Regions from separate parts of the Ancylobacter pratisalsi genome, predicted to be linked through region 1. Evidence: riboswitches for the same ligand, from Rfam matches in the RefSeq annotation. Region 1 holds a riboswitch; the other holds the start of a gene.
The links. Region 1 has a riboswitch for cobalamin ahead of G3A50_RS04355 (CbtB domain-containing protein). Riboswitches for the same ligand answer to the same signal wherever they lie in the genome.

Region 1 (9,282 bases):
GACGGTGACGGTGGAGGCATACTGGTCGGTGCTGAAGGCCCGCCCCTGCGCCAGCGCCACGCCATAGGGGTGATCGCCCACCTTCACGGTGGCGACCACCTTTCGGGCCGGGATGTCGATGATGGTGACGTCGTTCGAGACCACGTTCGCGGTGTAGGCGCGCGTGCCCTGCGCATCGATGGTGACGCCGAAGGGACGGGTGCCGACGGGGATGGTCGCGACGCGGGTGAGGCTGGCGGTGTCGACGAGGCTGACCTGGTTGGAATCGCGGTCGGCGGAGATCAAAAGCCGCCCGTCCGGCGTGACCGCGAGGCCGGAAGGGGAATCGCCGACCTTCACCGCGCCGAGGATCGCCCCGCTGGCGGCGTCCACCGCGATGATGCGGTGCTGATACCAGTCCGCGACATAGGCCGGGCTGCCGGAAGGATGGACCGCGACGCCGAGCGGCCCGCCGCCGACATCCACCCGGTGCGTCACCGTGCGCGTGGCGGCGTCTATGATGGTGAGGGTCTTGCCGTCCGGCGAGGTGACGAAGGCGCGGGCGCCATCGGGTGAGACGGCGATGCCGGCCGGCTTGCCGGGGATCGGGATCTGCGCCACCACCGCGCGGGTCGGCAGGTCGACGATGGACAGCATGTTCGCCGGCTGCGAGGTGACGAACGCCTCGTCGGCACGGGCGGGATGGGGCGCGAGCAGGAGCGCGGCGGCCATCGCAAGGGCTACCGGAAGTCCTCTTCCGCGTGGGGAATACGCCCGGTTCCGCTCTGCCGCCCGCGGCGTGGAAATCCGCGCGCGGTCTGGGTGTGATGGCGCCCGGGTCGTCCGCCCGGGCCCCGGATGGCCGTCATGACCGGATGCGATCCGGTCATGCACGTGCTGCGTGGCGTGCGCCGGCACCGCTCAGTTGGTGCCTTCGATCTGCTTCTTCAGGCCATCGAGGCCGGCCTTGTAGAGCCCGGTCACGGCCTTGATCGCGGCCTCGTCGTTCAGCTCCGGCGGCGGATCGTTGTTGGGATAGCCGCGATAGAACGCGCCCTTCCATTCGACCTCGGACTTCTTGCCGTCATCGGCCGGACTGACGATCAGCCAGGACGAATAGTTGGTGACCGGCAGCACCTTCACGTCGACTTCGTCGATCCGGTACATGAGGGTCATCCGCTCCGGCTGAAGCTTGGCGACCTCTTCCTTGACCGTCGCGCCGTTCTTCAGCGTGAGGGTGCGCTTGGCGCCCGGCGCGTTGCCGCCCGTGCCCTCGGTCTTGGCAACAACGGGAATCCAGCCGGCATCCTGGAAATTGGAGACCACGGCCCAGACCTTTTCCGGCGGGGCGTTGATCTCGATGGTCTCCGAGACCTTCTGACGGGTCGGGCCATGGGCCTCAGCCTTCTGGGGAGCGACGGCAAAAGCAAGGGCGGTCGCCGCGAGCGCGGCGGTAAGGAATTTGAGCTTCATCGTTTCCATCCCGGAACTCGTGTATGCCGGGCGTTTTCCACCCGTTGCCACGCAGTCTAGGGAGATATTCGCCTTTCGGGAACTCTTCTAAAGGTGAAAATCGTCGCATCGTATTCTTAGAGAATATTAAGAGAATTCTTTGAGAATCCTAAGAAACGCGCTGCCGAACGCCTCCAGCTTGGCGGCGCCGACGCCCTTGACGCCCGAGAGCTCGGTGCGGGTGCGCGGGTGCTCCACCGCCATCTCCTCCAGCGTGCGATCGGCGAAGATCACATAGGCCGGCACGCCGCGCTCCGCCGCCAGCTCGCGGCGCAGCGCCTTGAGCTTGCCGAGAAGGGCCGCCTCGGCGGGCGGCAGCTCGGCCGCGCCGTCGCGCTGGGCGTGCCGGTCGCGCTTGTGCCGGGTCGGCGCGCGCAGGGTGAAGGTGCGGGTGCCGCCGAGAATGGCGTTGCCCGCCTCGGTGAGCATGAGCGCGCCATAGCGCTGGGGGTCGGCATGCAGCGCATTGATGGCGACGAGCTGGCGCAGCAGCGCGCGCCACTCGCTCGCCGGCTTGTCCGCGCCGGCGCCGAACTCGGCGAGCTTGTCATGCCCGCGGCCGCAGACCTGATCGCTGCGCTGGCCGGTGACGAGGCTGGCGATATAGGCCGCGCCGTAGCGCTCGCCGCTGGCGCGCACCAGGCGCAGCACCTGCTGGGCCGAGCGACTGGCGTCGACCACCTTGGGCGGATCGCGGCAGACGTCGCACGCGCCGCACGCCTTGGCGCGCTCGCCGAAATAGCCGAGCAGCACCGCGCGCCGGCAGGTGACGGCCTCGCAGAACCCCACCATGGCATCGAGCCGCCGGGCCTCCACCATCTTGCGTTCCGGGGAGGAGGCCTCCTCGTCGAGAAAACGCCGCCTGGTGGCGATGTCGCCGGCCGAATAGAGCAGCAGCGCTTCGGCGGGCGCCCCGTCGCGCCCGGCGCGGCCGATTTCCTGATAATAGGCTTCCAGCGTGCCCGGCGCGTCGGCGTGCAGCACGTAGCGCACATCCGACTTGTCGATGCCCATGCCGAAGGCGACGGTGGCGACCATGACCACGCCGTCCTCGGCGAGGAACACTTCCTGGTTGGCCGCGCGCGCTTCGGGGCTCATGCCGGCGTGATAGGGCAGGGCGCGCACGCCGGCGGCCTGGAGGCGTTCGGCGGTCTCGTCCACCTTCTTGCGCGAGATGCGGTAGACGATGCCGGACACGTTCGGCCGCGCCCTGACGAAACTCTCGATCTGGCGCGCCGGGTCCTTCTTGTCCTCGACGCCGATGAAGATGTTGGGCCGGTCGAAGCCGGAGACGAACACCCGCGCCTGACCGCCGAACAGCCGCTCGACGATGTCGTCGCGGGTGGCGCGGTCGGCGGTGGCGGTGAGCGCGACCAGCGGAATGCCGGGGAACACCTCGCGGAGCCGGCCGAGCTGGAGATATTCGGCGCGGAACGAGTGGCCCCATTGCGAGACGCAATGCGCCTCATCCACCGCGACGAGGCCCAGCGGCAGGCGGGCGAGGGCGCTGAGCATGCGCTCGCTCATCAGCCGCTCCGGGGCGAGGTAGAGCAGGCTTACCTCGCCGCGCGCCACGCGCCGCCAGATCTCGACATTGTCCTCGCGCGGCTTGCCCGAATGAATGGCCTCGGCGGCGACGCCCTGGAGCTTGAGCGCGTTCACCTGGTCGTCCATCAGCGCGATCAGCGGGGAGACGACGATGGAGAGCCCACCCAGCACCAGCGCCGGCAGCTGGTAGCACAGCGACTTGCCCGCGCCCGTGGGCATGACAGCGAGGGTGGGAACCCCGGCGAGCACGGTATCCACGACATCCTGCTGGCCCGGCCGGAACCGGTCGAAGCCGAACACCTCGGCGAGCCGGGCATGCTTGGCCGCCTCGATCGCGGGGGGCAGCACGCTGGAAGTGAGGGAAACCATATTCATCAGGTGAACGTCACGCTCTGGTTCGTGTCTCGGGCCGGTTCGCGTCGCGGGTCTTGCTCTCGCGGCCGGGTTAAGGAAAGGGTGGGCCGTTCCGCAGACGCGGATTCGGCACCCGCCCGCCTGCTTCCCGCCGCCTGTTTGCTTCCCGACAGAATCACCTGCGATGGCCCTCGACCTTACTCTCGGTTTAACCCTGCTCGCGCTGCTGTTCGAGGCCGCCTTCGGCTACCCTCATATTCTGGTGGCGCGGATCGGGCATCCGGTGATGTGGATCGGCCGGCTGATCGGGTGGCTCGATCGCGCGCTCAACCGCGACGGCGACCCGCCCCGCGAGCGGCGGCTGAACGGTATGGCGACGCTCGCCACCGTGCTGGTGGTGACGATAGGCGCCGGGCTGCTCCTACAGTCGCTTGCGCTCATGGTGCCCGCGGGCCTTGTTGTTGCAGCACTTGCGGGGTCCTCGCTGCTGGCCCAGCGCAGCCTCTACGAGCATGTGGCGCGGGTGGCGGACGGGCTGGAGCGCGGTCTGGCCGAGGGCCGGGCGGCGGTATCGCAGATCGTCGGCCGCGACCCCGAGGTGCTGGACGAGGCCGGCGTGGCACGCGCGGCGATCGAGAGCCTCGCCGAGAATTTTTCCGATGGCATTGTGGCGCCAGCGCTGTGGATGGCGGTGGGCGGGCTGGCCGGCGCGGCGGCCTATAAGGGCGTGAATACCGCCGACAGCATGATCGGCCATCGCACGCGGCGCCATGGCGACTTCGGCTGGGCCTCGGCGCGCTTCGACGATCTCGTCAATCTTCCCGCCTCGCGGCTTTCCGGCGCGCTCATCGTTTTGGGGGCGGTGTTCGTGCCCGGTGCCTCGCCGGTGGCGGCCGGGAGGGCGGTGTGGCGCGATGCCCATGCCCACCGTTCGCCCAATGCCGGCTGGCCGGAAGCCGCCTTTGCCGGCGCGCTGGGGCTCGCCCTGGCCGGCCCGCGCCAGTATGGCGGCGTGATGAGCGTCGACGGTGTCATGGGCGAGGGCGGACGGCGAGACTGCACCGCCGCCGACATCCGCCGGGCGCTGAAGCTCTACCGCGCCGCGGATGCGGTGATGATCGCGGGGCTCGGGCTGGCGGTGATGGCGCTGCTGGCGATGTGACGTTCCAGCGGGTTGTTTCGACGCGTTTCCCCGGACGCAGCCGGAACCCGCATCGCTCGAAAAAGCTCTACCCGCGCGCCAGCGCCAGCAGCCGATCCAGGTCGACGTGTCTTTCCAGATGGGCGGCGAGCGCGTCCAGCGTGGCGTCGACGCCGTCCTCATAGTTCAGCCCGCTCGGGGTGGCGCCGAGACGGGCGAGCCAGGCCGAGCGCTGGGCATCATTGGCGAACAGGCCGTGGGCATAGGTACCGACGATGCGCCCGTCCGGGGAGACCGCGCCCTCTCGGCCCTTGCCGTCGATGGTGGCGAAGGGGCGGGCGCGGCCGGGGCCTTCGGTCACGCCCATATGCATCTCGTAGCCGGAAAAGCGCACGCCCTCGCTTTCGCCGCGGATCGCGACCAGCCGCTTCTCGCCCGCCAGCACGGTGTCGACATCGAGCAGGCCAAGGCCCGGCACGGTGCCGGGCGGACCTTCGATGCCGAGCGGATCGCTGAGCGTGCGTCCGAGCATCTGGTAGCCGCCGCACAGGCCGAGAACCCGGCCCCCGCGCCGCACATGGGCGAAAAGGTCGATGTCCCACCCATTGGCGCGCAGATCGGCGAGGTCGGGAATGGTGGATTTCGAACCGGGCAGGATGACGAGATCGGCGTTTCCCGGCAGCGGCTCGCCGGGGCGCACGCGGATCACCTGCACCTGCGGTTCGGCGTCGAGCGGGTCGAGATCGTCGAAATTGGCGATGCGCGGCAGGAGCGGCACCGCGATGCGCAGGCGCGCGCCGGGCTTGTCGAGCGGGGCGGCGTCCAGCGCCAGCGCGTCCTCGGCCGGCAGCCGGCGGGCGCCGGGGAAGAAGGGAATGAGACCGAGCGCGGCCCAGCCGGTGCGGGAGGCGATCTCCTCCATGCCGGAGGCGAACAGCGCCGGATCGCCGCGAAAGCGATTGACCAGAAAGCCGGCGATCATCGCCGCGTCGTCATCGGGCAGCACGGTACGGGTGCCCACCAGGCTGGCGATGACGCCGCCGCGATCGATGTCGCCGATCAGCACCACGGGAACGCCGGCGGCACGGGCGAAGCCCATATTGGCGATGTCCCCGGCGCGCAGATTGATCTCGGAGGCCGAACCGGCGCCCTCCACCAGCACCAGGTCGGCCTCGTCCTTCAGCCGGCCGTAGCTTTCCAGCACGGCACCCATGAGCTGGGGCTTGAGCGCCTGATAGTCGGACGCTTTCGCATTGCCGCGCGCGCGGCCCTGCACGACGATCTGCGCGCCGATCTCGCTCTGCGGTTTCAGCAGCACCGGGTTCATGTGCACGGAGGGGGCGATGCGGGCGGCGCGGGCCTGAAGCGCCTGTGCGCGGCCGATCTCGCCGCCGTCAGCGGTGACGGCGGCATTGTTCGACATGTTCTGCGGCTTGAAAGGGCGCACGCTGAGGCCGCGATTGGTGAAGGCGCGGGCAAGGCCGGCAACCACCAGCGACTTGCCGACATCCGAGCCGGTGCCCTGGAACATGAGCGAGAGGGCGCTCATGACGCCCTCTCAAGCGCGTATGAACTCAGATCCGGCCGGATTCCAGATAGTCCACGCGGCGCTCCAGGTTGGATTCGCGCACCATGGACGGGATCAGGAACAGATCGATGAACTGCCCGATGCCGAAGATGCCGACGGTCAGCAGCCAGAGCGCGCCGGTCCAGTAGCGGCCGGCATAGAAGCGATGAATGCCGCACACGCCGATCAGGCAGAAGAACCAGAACAGATAGGCGATGGGGGTGGACCGCATCGACGGGAAACTCCCTGAAGCCACGCCGCGACAGCCGGCGTCTCCTCCCAGATGGGAATATCCGGCCCAAATTTCGAGATCGCACGGCGAAGAATGCGCGAGGCATCAGAATTCGATGCCCTTCTGCGCCTTCACCCCGGCCTTGAAGTGGTGCTTGACCAGCGTCATTTCGGTCACGAGGTCGGCGGCCTCGACCAGCGCCGGCTTGGCGTTGCGGCCGGTGATGGCGACGTGCAGCCCTTTGCGGCGGGCCTGAAGTGTCGCGATCACCTCGTCGAGCGGCAGATAGTCGTAGCGCAGCGCGATGTTGAGCTCGTCGAGGATGACGAGGCCGATGGACGGGTCCGCCATCAATGCGCAGGCCTGCTCCCAGGCGCGGCGGGCGCTGGCGATGTCGCGCGCGAGGTCCTGCGTCTCCCAGGTGAAACCCTCGCCCATGGTGTACCACGCCACCCGGTCGCCGAAGGTCTCCAGCGCATCGCGCTCGGCCGAATGCCAGGCACCCTTGATGAACTGCACCACGCCCACGCGCGCGCCATGGCCGAGCGTGCGCAAGGCGAGGCCGAAGGCGGCGGTGGACTTGCCCTTGCCCGCGCCGGTGTGGACGATCAGCAGGCCCTTCTCGACGGTCTTGGAAGCGACCTCGGCGTCCTGCACCGTCTTGCGCTTTTCCATCTTGGCGCGGTGGCGCTCGGCCTCGGTCGAGGTGACGTCGTTCATGAACTGAGCCTTATCCCTTCACCGGCATGGTAAGCCCGGCGACCATGAAGACCACCCGCTGCGCCTCGGCGGCGACCTTCTGGTTGAGCCGGCCCTGCGCGTCGCGGAAGCGCCGGGCCAGCGCGTTGTCGGGCACGATGCCGAGCCCGACCTCGTTGGAGACAACGAAGACCTCGCCGTCATGGGCGCTGAGCGCCGCGAGCAGCGCGTCCCCTTCCTTTGCGAGGTCGGCATCCGCCAGCATGCGGTTGGTGAGCCACAGGGTAAGGCAATCCACCAGCACCGGCTGTCTCGAGGGCAGGTTCGCGATCGCCGCGGCGAGATCGTGCGGCGCTTCGAGGGTCTGCCACGGCGCGGGCCGGCGCGAACGGTGGAGCGCGATGCGCTCCACCATCTCGTCATCATAAGCCTGCGCCGTGGCGATGTAGGTCCAGGGCGGGGAAAGCCGCTCGATCAGTTCCTCGGCGTGCCGGCTCTTGCCTGAGCGGGCGCCGCCGAGGATGAAGGTGAGGCTCATGCCGTTCAGGCAGTTCCGGCCGCGAGGCGCGGACGCAGCCAGCCGGCAAGGCCGCCCAGCAGCACCCAGAACACGAAGCTCGCCGCCACCGTCGCCACGATGAAACTGTGATGCAGCGATTCCGGGATCGGGCTCTCATGGCTGTCGGGTTGCGGGGCGCCGATGAGATGGGGCGCGAGGATCAGCGCGACGCCCAGCGCGGCGAGGAGCGGAGTGCGGCCAAAGGCGATGAACGCAAGGCCGCCGGCCGTGGCTGCCGCCGTGCCGATCCACCACATCTGCCGGGCCAGAAGGTCCGCCGCCGGCATGGCGGGAAGCTCCGGCGGTAGGCCGAGCCCCGGCGCCACGGTGAAGACGGCAAAGCCGGCAAGGCCCCAGAGAAGGCCCTGACGCCAGCTCGAAAGCCCGCCGGCAAGCTCGCTGGCGGCCACCAGCAGCAGCGCAAAGCCGAAGCCGGTGAGGACCATGGCCAGCACGGTGAACGCGTTGCGTTCGAACCCGTCCGAGGGGCCCCATTCATCGGCGTCGTGCTCGTGGGCCGCGGTGCCGGGCGCGTGTTCATGCGCCGCGGATGCGGCCTCCTCGGGGGCGCCGTTCTCGAAGGTCTCTGCCTTGAGGATCAGCGGCACCGTGCCGAAGATCTGGATGGCGGAGCCGACAAGGCCAGTGCCGATGCCCGCGAGGGCGGCGACAAACAGAATCGTCCTGAAAAGTGACATGGTGCGCGCTCCCCGGACTCAGTGGCAGGGGAAGGCGGTCGCGTGGCGGACGTCGTGCGTGGCGTTGTGCACGGCGCTGATATGGGAAAAGCCCACGCCGCCGATCACGAACACGCCGATGAGGGCGGCGAAGGTGATCTGGAGGGCGCGCGAGGCGGCCGATTCGCGCGAGGCAGACGCGAGCGGGCTGTGGGAAGCGTTCATGACAGTCTCCTTTGGCCCTCCACCCGAGGGCCTTTGCGGGTTGTGTCGACGGCCGGTCTCCTGGCTCGCGGGTCTCGGCCCTTTCCTCCGCCTTCCCGGCTCGAAAGCCAGTGGCCAGTGGAGGGGGCTCGCCGCTTACAGTTGCGGGGGCAGCCGCGGAATCGGCGGAAGGCTTTCGCGCTCCGCCCCACCGCGTTCCCGTCTTGCGTCCCGTGGAACTCACGGGAACCGACGACGCGCCGACTATAGCGCGTGCGCGCCAGCCCGCAACGGGCGCGGTGGGGTTTGACACGGTTTGACATTCCCCGCCCGCGCTCCTTAAGTGGCGGCGACCGACGGTTTTCTCCCGCCTCGCGGGAGGGACTAAGAGGGAATGCGGTGCGGGGCAGGGCCTTCTCGGGCGCGCTCCAATTCCGCGGCTGCCCCCGCAACTGTAAGCGGCGAGCCCGTGCCGGAAGCCACTGGGATGACACCCGGGAAGGCGGCTACGAGGCGGCGACCCGCGAGCCAGGAGACCTGCCGTAGGTTCGGTCGTGATTCCCGGCGGGGTGCCCGGTGGTCAGGCAGAGCATGCCGGGCCCTTGCGTCCGGCGGCTTCGCGCGGAGTTCTCCGCGGCCGGTGCATCCCGTGACCCGACTGGTTTCGTGCCGACCGGTTTCTGGAGAGCCCGCATGAACACTGCCCAGACGTCCACTCTTTCGCGGGTGCCGTGCACCATCGTCACCGGCTTCCTCGGCTCGGGGAAGACCACGCTGATCCGGCATATCCTTGAGAAGGCGCGCGACAAG
Region 2 (9,282 bases), 1.9 Mb from region 1:
TGTCGCGCTGGGCCGCCCTGAGGTGGATGGCGGGGAGATTGCCCGCGCCCTCACGGCCGTCCGCCTTGAGAAGGTGGCCGCCATGCGCGGTCCCGCACCGATCGGGGAGGGGGGACGCGGGCTGTCCGGCGGCGAGGGGTTGCGCCTCGCGCTGGCCCGCCTCGCCGCGACCCCTCAGGCCGGCCTGATCCTCGCCGACGAGCCGACCGCCCATCTCGACGCCGCGACCGCGCGCGAGGTCACCGACGCGCTCATGGAACTGGCGCGCGGACGCACGCTCGTCATCGCCACCCATGACCCCGCGCTCGCCGCCCGCATGGACCGGGTCATCCCCCTTGAGGGCGCCACCGGGGAGGCCGGGGCATGAGCACGAACACCACTCCCAACCCGGGCGCCCTGCGCGCCATGGCCGTCATCCTGCGGCTGTTCCTTTCCGAGCGGCGGATCGCCTTCTTCGCCGGTGCGGCGCTGGCGGCGCTGACGCTGCTGGCCGGGGCCAGCCTGCTGGCCCTTTCGGGCTGGTTCATCACCGCGACGGCGATCGCGGGCATGTCGGCGGCCGCGGCGGCGACCTTCGATGTCTTCGCCCCCTCCGCCGGCATCCGTCTCGCGGCGCTGGTGCGCACCGCCGCGCGCTATGGCGAGCGACTGGTGACCCATGATGCCGCGCTGGCGGTGCTGGCCGGGCTGCGCGAGCGGCTGTTCCGTGGCTGGGCGGCGCCCGAGGCAGCCGGTCGGCTGGCCGATCGACCGACCCGGCTGCTGTTCCGCCTGACGCTCGATATCGACGCGCTGGATTCGCTCTACCTGCGGGTGCTGGTCCCGGTGATCGCCGCTGTGGTGGCCACGCTCGGCGTCACCGTCCTCATCGGCCTCATCCGCGTTCACACCGCCCTCACTTTCGTCCTCATCGTCCTTGGCGTCGGCGCGCTCATTCCGTGGATCGCTCTGCGCGCCGCCCGCCGTCCCGCCCGCCGCCGCGCCCATGCGCTGGAAGTGTTGCGCTCGCGCGCGGTCGACCTCTTCGCGGGCCAGACCGAGCTCATCATGGCCGGCCGCCTCGCCGCCCGGCGCGAGGAACTTCGGGCCGCCGACCAGCGCCTGGCCGCCGCCGACGATGCGCTCAACCGGGTGGAAACCTTTGTGTCGGCAGGGTTTTCGGCCGCCAGTGCGGTTCTGCTGGCGCTCGCCCTGCTGGCGGTTGCGGCGCTGAATCATGCGGGCACCATCGATACGCCGGCCGCCGCACTGGTGCTGCTGCTGGCGCTGGCCGCCTTCGATCCCTTCGCCGCGCTGCGCCGGGGCGTGGTCGAGCTGGAGCGCGCGCTGATCGCCGCGCGCCGTCTCGCCTCCCGCCTCACCCCCACCCCGCCCATTGCCCCAATGCCAACCCCGGGCAAGGGGCAGGCGGTTGAGGTCCGAAATCTAGCAATCATAAGGGATGGCGCGGTACGTCCGTCGCTTGAGGGCATCGATCTCGCCATTGCGGAGGGCGAGCGTGTCGCCCTTGTCGGCATGAGCGGGGCGGGCAAGTCGACGCTGCTGGCGGCCATCGCCGGTGAAATCGGGCCGGCCTCGGGCGAGGTCGCGGCCCGGCGCAGCGTGCTGCTGACCCAGCGCACCGAGCTGTTCCACGACAGCCTGCGCGGAAACCTTCTCGTTGCCGATCCCGCCGCCGATGACGACCGGCTGATGGCCGCCCTCACGGCCGCCGGGCTCGGCGCCGTGGTCGCGGCTCTGCCCGAAGGGCTTGATACGCCGCTCGGCGAGGGCGGGCTCGGCCTTTCCGGAGGCCAGTCCCGGCGTCTGGCCCTGTCCCGCCTGTTCCTGACGGACGCGCCGCTCTGGCTGCTCGACGAGCCGACGGAAGGGCTCGACGGGGCGACCGCGCGCGACGTGCTGGCGCGGCTGGCCCATGAGGCGGGTTCGCGGACCCTGATCCTGGCCACTCATCTGCGGCGCGAGGCGCAGGCCGCCGACCGCCTGATCCTGATTGCCGAAGGCCGAGCGCGCGGTTCCTACCGTCGCGGCGACCCCGGCTTTGCCGCGGCGATTGAAGCGCTGCGACCCGACTGAGCCGACATTCGATCCTGCGCCGCCTGCCGGCAGCGCGACAAGACAGGAGACCGGAGGCAACCGGAACCCGCCATGACCCTAGATGTAGTCGACCTCTCGCGCCTGCAATTCGCAATGACGGCGCTCTATCACTTCCTGTTCGTGCCGCTGACGCTCGGACTTTCCGTGCTTCTGGCGATCATGGAGACGGTCTACGTCATGACCGGGCGCCGGATATGGCGCCAGATGACCAAGTTCTGGGGCACGTTGTTCGGCATCAACTTCGTGCTCGGCGTCGCCACCGGCCTCGTCATGGAGTTCCAGTTCGGCATGAACTGGAGCTATTACAGCCACTATGTCGGTGACATCTTCGGCGCGCCGCTGGCGATTGAAGGGCTGATGGCCTTCTTCCTGGAAGCAACCTTCGTCGGGCTGTTCTTCTTCGGCTGGGACAAGCTTTCCAGGGTCGGGCATCTGGTCGCCACCTGGGCGGTCGCGCTGGGCTCGAACTTCTCCGCGTTGTGGATCCTTGTCGCCAATGGCTGGATGCAGAACCCGGTGGGCTCGGCCTTCAACGCGCAGACCATGCGCATGGAAGTCACCGATTTCTTCGCCGTCATCACCAATCCGGTGGCGCAGGCCAAGTTCGTGCACACCGTCTCCGCCGGCTATGTCACGGCCTCGGTCTTCGTGCTCGGCGTGTCCGCCTGGTACGTGCTCAAGGGCCGGCACATCGAGATCGCCAAGCGCTCCATGACGGTCGCCGCCTCGTTCGGGCTCGCCGCGTCCCTGTCGGTGGTCGTGCTGGGCGACGAGAGCGGCTACCTCACCACCGAGCATCAGAAGATGAAGCTCGCGGCCATGGAATCGATGTGGGAGACGGAGCCGGCGCCGGCCGCCTTCACGGTCATCGGGTTTCCCAACCAGGCCGAGCGCGAAACCCATTTCGCCGTGCGTATCCCGTGGGTGTTGGGCCTGATCGCCACCCGCTCGCTCGACACCGTGGTGCCCGGCATCACGGAACTTGTCGGCCACGCCAAGACACGCATCGAGAGCGGCATTATCGCGTTCGACGCCCTGCAGAAGATCCGCGCGGCCGGCAGTGATGCCGCGATCGCGCCGGATGTCCGCCAGGCCTTCGAGGAGCACGGAACGGATCTGGGCTACGCGTTGCTGCTCAAGCGCTATGTCGATGATCCACGTACCGCCACGCCGGAGCAGATCGAAAAGGCGGCGTGGGACACCGTTCCGAACGTGCCGACGCTGTTCTGGGCGTTCCGCTTGATGGTGGGCCTCGGCTTCGCCTTCATCGCCTTGATGTCGGTGTTCTTCTTCCTGTCGGCGCGCCGCATGCTGGACCGCTATCGCCCGCTGCTGTGGATCGCGGTGCTTGCCATTCCGCTGCCCTGGGTCGCGGCGGAACTGGGCTGGGTGGTGGCGGAATTCGGCCGCCAGCCCTGGATCATCGAGGGCGTGCTGCCAACCGCGGCCGGCGTCTCGAGCCTTGGCGCGGCGACGGTGCTGACGACCATCGTCGGCTTCGCGCTGCTCTACACGGTGCTGATCCTCATCGAGATGATGCTGATGATCCGCGCCATCCGCAAGGGGCCGGAGCCGGACGAAGATCCCGACGCCGAACTCATTCCCGCCCACCTCGTTGCCGCGGAGTAGGACCCATGATCCTCCATACGCTCATCGATTACGACACGCTGCGTGTCATCTGGTGGTTGCTGCTGGGCGTCCTGCTCATCGGTTTCGCCGTGATGGACGGTTTCGATCTCGGCGCCGATATCCTTCTGCCTTTCGTGGCACGGACCGATCTGGAACGTCGCGTGGTCATCAACTCCATCGGGCCGACCTGGGAAGGAAATCAGGTGTGGCTCATCCTGGGCGGCGGCGCGATCTTCGCCGCCTGGCCGCCGCTCTACGCGGTGTCCTTCTCGGGCTTCTACCTGGCGATGTTCGCGATCCTGTTCGCGCTCATCCTGCGCCCGGTGGGATTCAAGTATCGCTCGAAGCGCGAGGGCCGGGTCTGGCGCGCGGCCTGGGACTGGGCGCTGTTCATCGGCGGACTGGTGCCGGCGCTGGTCATGGGCGTGGCGGTCGGTAATGTGCTGCAGGGCGTGCCGTTCCACCTCAACAACGAACTTCGGATCTTCTATGAGGGCACCACGCTGTTCGAGCTGCTCAACCCCTTCGGGCTGCTGTGCGGATTGCTGTCGGTCGCGATGGTGGTGATGCATGGTGCGGGCTGGCTGACGGTGAAGACCGAGGGCAACGTCGCCACACGCGCCCGTGCCGTCGGCAGCGTCGCCGCTCTGGTGACGGTTCTGCTGTTCGCGCTCGGCGGTGTCTGGCTCTGGCTGGGCATTGATGGCTACCGCATCACCAGCACCTTCGTCGCGGAAGGCCCGTCCAATCCGCTGGCCAAGACGGTGGCGATCGCGCCCGGCGCATGGTTCGCCAATTATGGCGCCCATCCCTGGATGATGGCGGGCCCGGCGCTGGGTATCATCGGCGCTCTCGCCTGCCTTCTGCTGCTGCGCACGCGGGCGGAGTTCACCGCCTTGCTGGCGAGCACGGTGTCGATCTTCGGCATCATCTCGACGGTGGGGCTGTCGATGTTCCCCTTCATCCTGCCCTCGACCATCGACCCGCGCTCAAGCCTGACGGTGTGGGACGCGTCGTCGAGCCACCTCACCTTGTTCATCATGCTGGTCTGCGTGGTGATCTTCATTCCGATCATCGTCGCCTACACCACCTGGGTCTATCGGGTGCTGTGGGGCAAGGTCGATACGGCTGAGATCCAGCGCGACAACAGCCACGCGTACTGAGGAAGGAAACCGACAATGTGGTACTTCTCCTGGCTTCTCGGCTTTCCGCTGGCTGCCGCTTTCGCGGTGCTGAACGCCATGTGGTACGAGCTGACGGACGACACCCTCCGGGCCAAGGCGCAGCCCCGGCCCGTGCCGATCCGCGACCGGCACTGAGCACGGGCGCGGAGCCGCCGCGCTCCCGTCTTCAAGATCCACGTCCGGGATCGTGAGCGTCCCGGATGTGGGCGGTTCCCCTCCGTTCGGCTTGACAGCCGGCCCGGCGTCGACGCGTTCTAGCCCGATGCATGGTGTCCGGGCGGGGTGACTCGTCCGGATGAAACGGGAACGGGGAAGGACCGCCATCCGATCAAGGATGGAGCGGCCCGAAGCCCTGACCGCCCCCGCGACTGTGAGCGGCGAGCGGCCTTCCACATTGCCACTGGACCTCATCCGCAAGGATGGGTCCGGGAAGGCGGAAGGCGCGCTGTGACCCGCGAGTCAGGAGACCGGCCATGCATGAGCGTCCACCCTTACGCCGTCGGGAGAGACGGCAATGGAGAACCACATGCATATCGAGCCCGGCCTCGTGGCCGAAGGAAAGATCTGGCTGAGCGCTGTCACGGCGGCTGGCGCCGGCGCCTATACGCTGAAGCTCGCGGGCGAGGCGGTGCGCGAGCGCGGCGTTGTCTCGCTGGTTGCGCGCAGCGTGGTGACGACCGCACTGGTCTTCGCCTTCTTCGAGCTGCTGCCGCATCATCCCGTCGGCGTGTCCGAGGTGCACCTCATCCTCGGCTCGACGCTGTTCCTGATCTTCGGCGTCGCTCCCGCCGCCATCGGCCTCGCCGCCGGCCTGCTGATCCAGGGGCTCTTCTTCGCGCCGTTCGATCTGCCGCAATACGGCATGAACGTCACCACGCTGCTGGTGCCGCTGTTCGCATTGACCTCGCTGGCGCGCCACGTCATTACGCCGGGCACGCCCTATGTCGAGCTGAAGTACCGCCAGGCGCTGGCGCTCTCCACCACCTATCAGGCCGGGATCGTGGTCTGGGTGGCGTTCTGGGCCTTCTATGGGCATGGCTTCACCGTGGAGAACGCGGCTTCCATCGGCTCGTTCGGCGCGGCCTACATGCTGGTGATTTTGATCGAGCCGCTGATCGACCTCGCCGTGCTGGCCGCCGCCAAGGCGTTCAACGGACTGAAGGGCAGCCCGCTGTTCGAGAGCCGGCTCTACGACCCGGCGTGAGCGGGCAGGGCTGATCGCTCATCTGCGTTGAACGAGGTCCGGGAAGCTGACCGCTTCCCGGATTTTTCCTGTCGGGCAGGCGGCGACAATCAGTTCGCCTCACTTGCCGGTGGCGATGTAGCTGGTGAGCACATCCACCACGACCGCCTTGCGCCTTTCCAGCCAGTCCGGCGCGGCGAAGTCGTGCTGAAACATGCTGCTCAGCGTGTAACGGTTGGAGACGTGGATGAAGCACAGGCCGAGAATCGAGACGTAGAAATTCTCGGCGTCGATGTTCCTGTGGAACACCTTCTCTCTTTGCCCGCGCTTGAGAATGGTCCGCAGCGATTCCAGCAGGGGGCGCGTCATGTACGGAATGGTTGAGGACCGCTGGGCCGTGCGGCCCATCATCAGGTTCTCGTTCATGATCAGCCGGACGAAATGCGGGTCGGTGCTGAGGAAGTCGAAAGTCAGCTCGATCAGCGCCTTCAGCGCCAGCATCGGGTCGGCCTCGTTGACGTCGAGGGTCTGCTCCCGATCACGGATGATCTTGTAGGACGATTCCAGCGCCGCCAGGTACAGGTCATCCTTATTGCCGAAGTAATGATAGATCATGCCGACATTGACGTCGGCGGAGGCGGAAATGCGTTCGATCCGGCTGCCGCTATAGCCATGCTCGGCGAATTCGCCCATCGCGACTTCGAGTATCCGCTGGCGGGTAGCGACCGCATTGCGCTTGCCGGGCGAGCGTCGCGGCGCCTTCGCCTTGGCCGGCGTGGAAGCGGAGCCGTCCGGCAGGCCAATGTCCTCGTCGGGCAGGGCGCCAGATCTTTTGGCGTTCATCGGTTCTCCGAAACGGTCGGCAGGTCGGAGAAGGCCCTCGCTGCAAAATCCAACAATTCCATATCCTTGCCGCGTCTGGCCAGGATCGACAATCCCACCGGCGCGCCATTCACCGTTCCAACCGGAATGGTGAGTTGCGGCAGGCCGCCGAGCCCGGCCGGGCAGAGCAGCTCCATCGCACGCCGCCGGTAGTCATTCTCCACCTCGGCCGATGCCAGAGTGCGCAGCGGCGGAACGCCCGGCGTGGTCGGCAGGCAGATCAGGTCGTCCTCGCCGATCATCATCGCAAGCTCAGCCGCGATGGCATCCGTGCGCCCGCGCGCGGCGTCGGCCTGCCCGAGCGTCACCTGTGCGGCGGCGGCGAGGCGCTGGCCCACACCCTCGCCGAAGGCAGGGCGAACCTCCTCGATCCATGTGCCCAGAGAGGTCCAGATCTCGCTCGCCTGAACCGTGCGGAAGGCATCGAGCCATGTGTCGAGGCCGTCGGGGCTCAGCACCAGGCTGTCGTGCCGCGCGAGCAGGGACCCCAGCCGTTCGATGCCGGCCTCAAGAATGGGGCGGGTTTCCGCGTCGCAGCGTGTGAACGCGTCCGAGGCAACCCGAAGCCGTGAGAAACGGGCAGGAGAGGCCGCCCCCAGCAGCACCTCGCCCACGTTCTTCAGCCGCGCGGCGTCGCGCGCGAACCAGCCTACCGTGTCGAAGCGTGGGGCAAAACGGGACACGCCGGCGAGCGGCAGGCGTCCATGCGTGGGGCGAATGCCGAACAGCCCGCAATAGGCCGCCGGCACCCGCACCGAACCGCCGCAATCGGTGCCAATGGCGAAATCGACCAGCCCGCCCGCCACCGCCACCGCCGAGCCGCTGGACGAACCACCCGGCAGCCGGTCCCGCGCGGCGGGATTGATCGGCATGCCGAAATGCACGTTCTCGCCCGAGATCGAGTAGCACAGCTCGTCGCTCAGCGTACGCCCAGCGAGGTCCGCGCCGGCGGCCAGAAGCCGCGTCACAACATCGGCCGTCGCTCGTGCGGGGGCGTGCGTCGCAAGCCAGGTCGGATGGCCGAAACCGGTGCGGCTTCCCTCGACGTCGAAGACGTCCTTGATCGCGAAAGTCAGGCCGTCGAGCGGGCCCGCGCCGGTGGCCGGGTGGCCGACATGATTGTCCCGGCAGAAGGCGCCATAAGGATCGGCCGGAGGGTGGTCGAAGGAGGTCGTGGACTGCGGCATGGGGGACTCGGTTCAGTTCGGGCGATGCAGTGTCGCGGCGGGCCGTGTCATGGTGCGTCGCCCGCGCTTGTAGGCGAACAGGACAGGGGCGAGTTCGGCGATCGCCGCCTCGCGGGACTGGCAGTCCAGAACGACGAAGTCGGCCGACTTGCCGGGCGCCAGCCCATAGTCGCGCGCATTGATCAGCTGCGCGGAGCGCTCGGTGATCATGTTGAAGCACTCGCGAATGTCGTCGGTTGCGCCGATATGGCAGATGTTGGCGTTCAGGTTCGCCATGCGGATCAGCGAGCAGTCGCCAAACGGCGTGAAGGGGTTGAGCACGTTGTTGGTGGACAGCGAGCAATTGACCCCGTGATGGATCATCTTGTGGGCGTGGGTGACGCCGCGCGGCTGGTTGCAGTCGCAGTCGCGGCCCATCAGGAACAGGTCGGTGGAGGGCAGCACGGTCAGCGCGACGCCGGCATCGCGCATCCTGCGGGCCGCTGCGTCGAACCGCGTCGGGCTCGCGGCGGCGAGCTTGGTGACATGGCCGATCGCGGTGCGTCCGCCCCAGCGATAGCGGTCCGCCAGCTCGCACACATAGTCGAGGTCGAGCGTGTCGCCGGTCGGGCCGAAATCGAGATGCATGTCGATATCGGCGTCAAACTCGCGCGCCATTTCGAAGACGCGGTCGATCTGGCCGTGCGGATTGGTGTCGGTGTAGGGCGCCGCGCCGACGACGCGGGCGCCGTTTCTGAGGGCCTGCACCATGAGGTCGTCGGTGCCGGGATTGTTGAGCAGCCCCTCCTGCGGGAACACGCAGATCTCGATGTCGATGGCCCAGCGATATTCCTCGATCAGCGGCAGGACGCCCTCGAGCCCGCGCAGGCCGATGCCGGGATCGACCTCAAGCTGCGTGCGCATGTGGGTGGTGCCTTGCATCAGGCACTTTTCCAGCGTGCGCTTGCCGCGCGCATAGACATCCTCCGGCGTGAAGGCTGCCTTGGCCTTGGCCACCTCGCCAATGGCCTCGGGGAGGTCGCCGCGTTGTGACTGGCAGCGGTCGAGGATACAGGACTTGTCGAGGTGGATGTGCGTTTCCACGAAGCCCGGAGAGACCAGGCGGCCGCCCACGTCCAGC

Region 2: linked by a shared signal. The riboswitch ahead of G3A50_RS16995 (energy-coupling factor ABC transporter permease) and the one ahead of G3A50_RS04355 (CbtB domain-containing protein) in region 1 are both predicted to bind cobalamin.

What each region holds. Positions count from the first base shown of each region.
Region 1 covers NZ_CP048630.1:880,666-889,947, reverse strand. Annotated here, with positions in the region: gene G3A50_RS04400 (YVTN family beta-propeller repeat protein) at 1-711, opposite strand, end outside; gene G3A50_RS04395 (SRPBCC family protein) at 901-1,452, opposite strand; gene recQ (DNA helicase RecQ) at 1,579-3,414, opposite strand; gene cbiB (adenosylcobinamide-phosphate synthase CbiB) at 3,578-4,555, shown strand; gene G3A50_RS04380 (cobyric acid synthase) at 4,623-6,083, opposite strand; gene G3A50_RS04375 (NINE protein) at 6,109-6,333, opposite strand; gene cobO (cob(I)yrinic acid a,c-diamide adenosyltransferase) at 6,439-7,053, opposite strand; gene cobU (bifunctional adenosylcobinamide kinase/adenosylcobinamide-phosphate guanylyltransferase) at 7,064-7,570, opposite strand; gene G3A50_RS04360 (CbtA family protein) at 7,576-8,289, opposite strand; gene G3A50_RS04355 (CbtB domain-containing protein) at 8,308-8,493, opposite strand; cobalamin riboswitch at 8,527-8,741, opposite strand; cobalamin riboswitch at 8,813-9,031, shown strand; gene cobW (cobalamin biosynthesis protein CobW) at 9,166-9,282, shown strand, end outside.
Region 2 covers NZ_CP048630.1:3,622,429-3,631,710, forward strand. Annotated here, with positions in the region: gene cydD (thiol reductant ABC exporter subunit CydD) at 1-367, shown strand, start outside; gene cydC (thiol reductant ABC exporter subunit CydC) at 364-2,076, shown strand; gene G3A50_RS16980 (cytochrome ubiquinol oxidase subunit I) at 2,149-3,726, shown strand; gene cydB (cytochrome d ubiquinol oxidase subunit II) at 3,732-4,889, shown strand; gene cydX (cytochrome bd-I oxidase subunit CydX) at 4,905-5,045, shown strand; cobalamin riboswitch at 5,161-5,400, shown strand; gene G3A50_RS16995 (energy-coupling factor ABC transporter permease) at 5,437-6,114, shown strand; gene G3A50_RS17000 (TetR family transcriptional regulator) at 6,214-6,936, opposite strand; gene G3A50_RS17005 (amidase) at 6,933-8,162, opposite strand; gene G3A50_RS17010 (amidohydrolase family protein) at 8,175-9,282, opposite strand, start outside.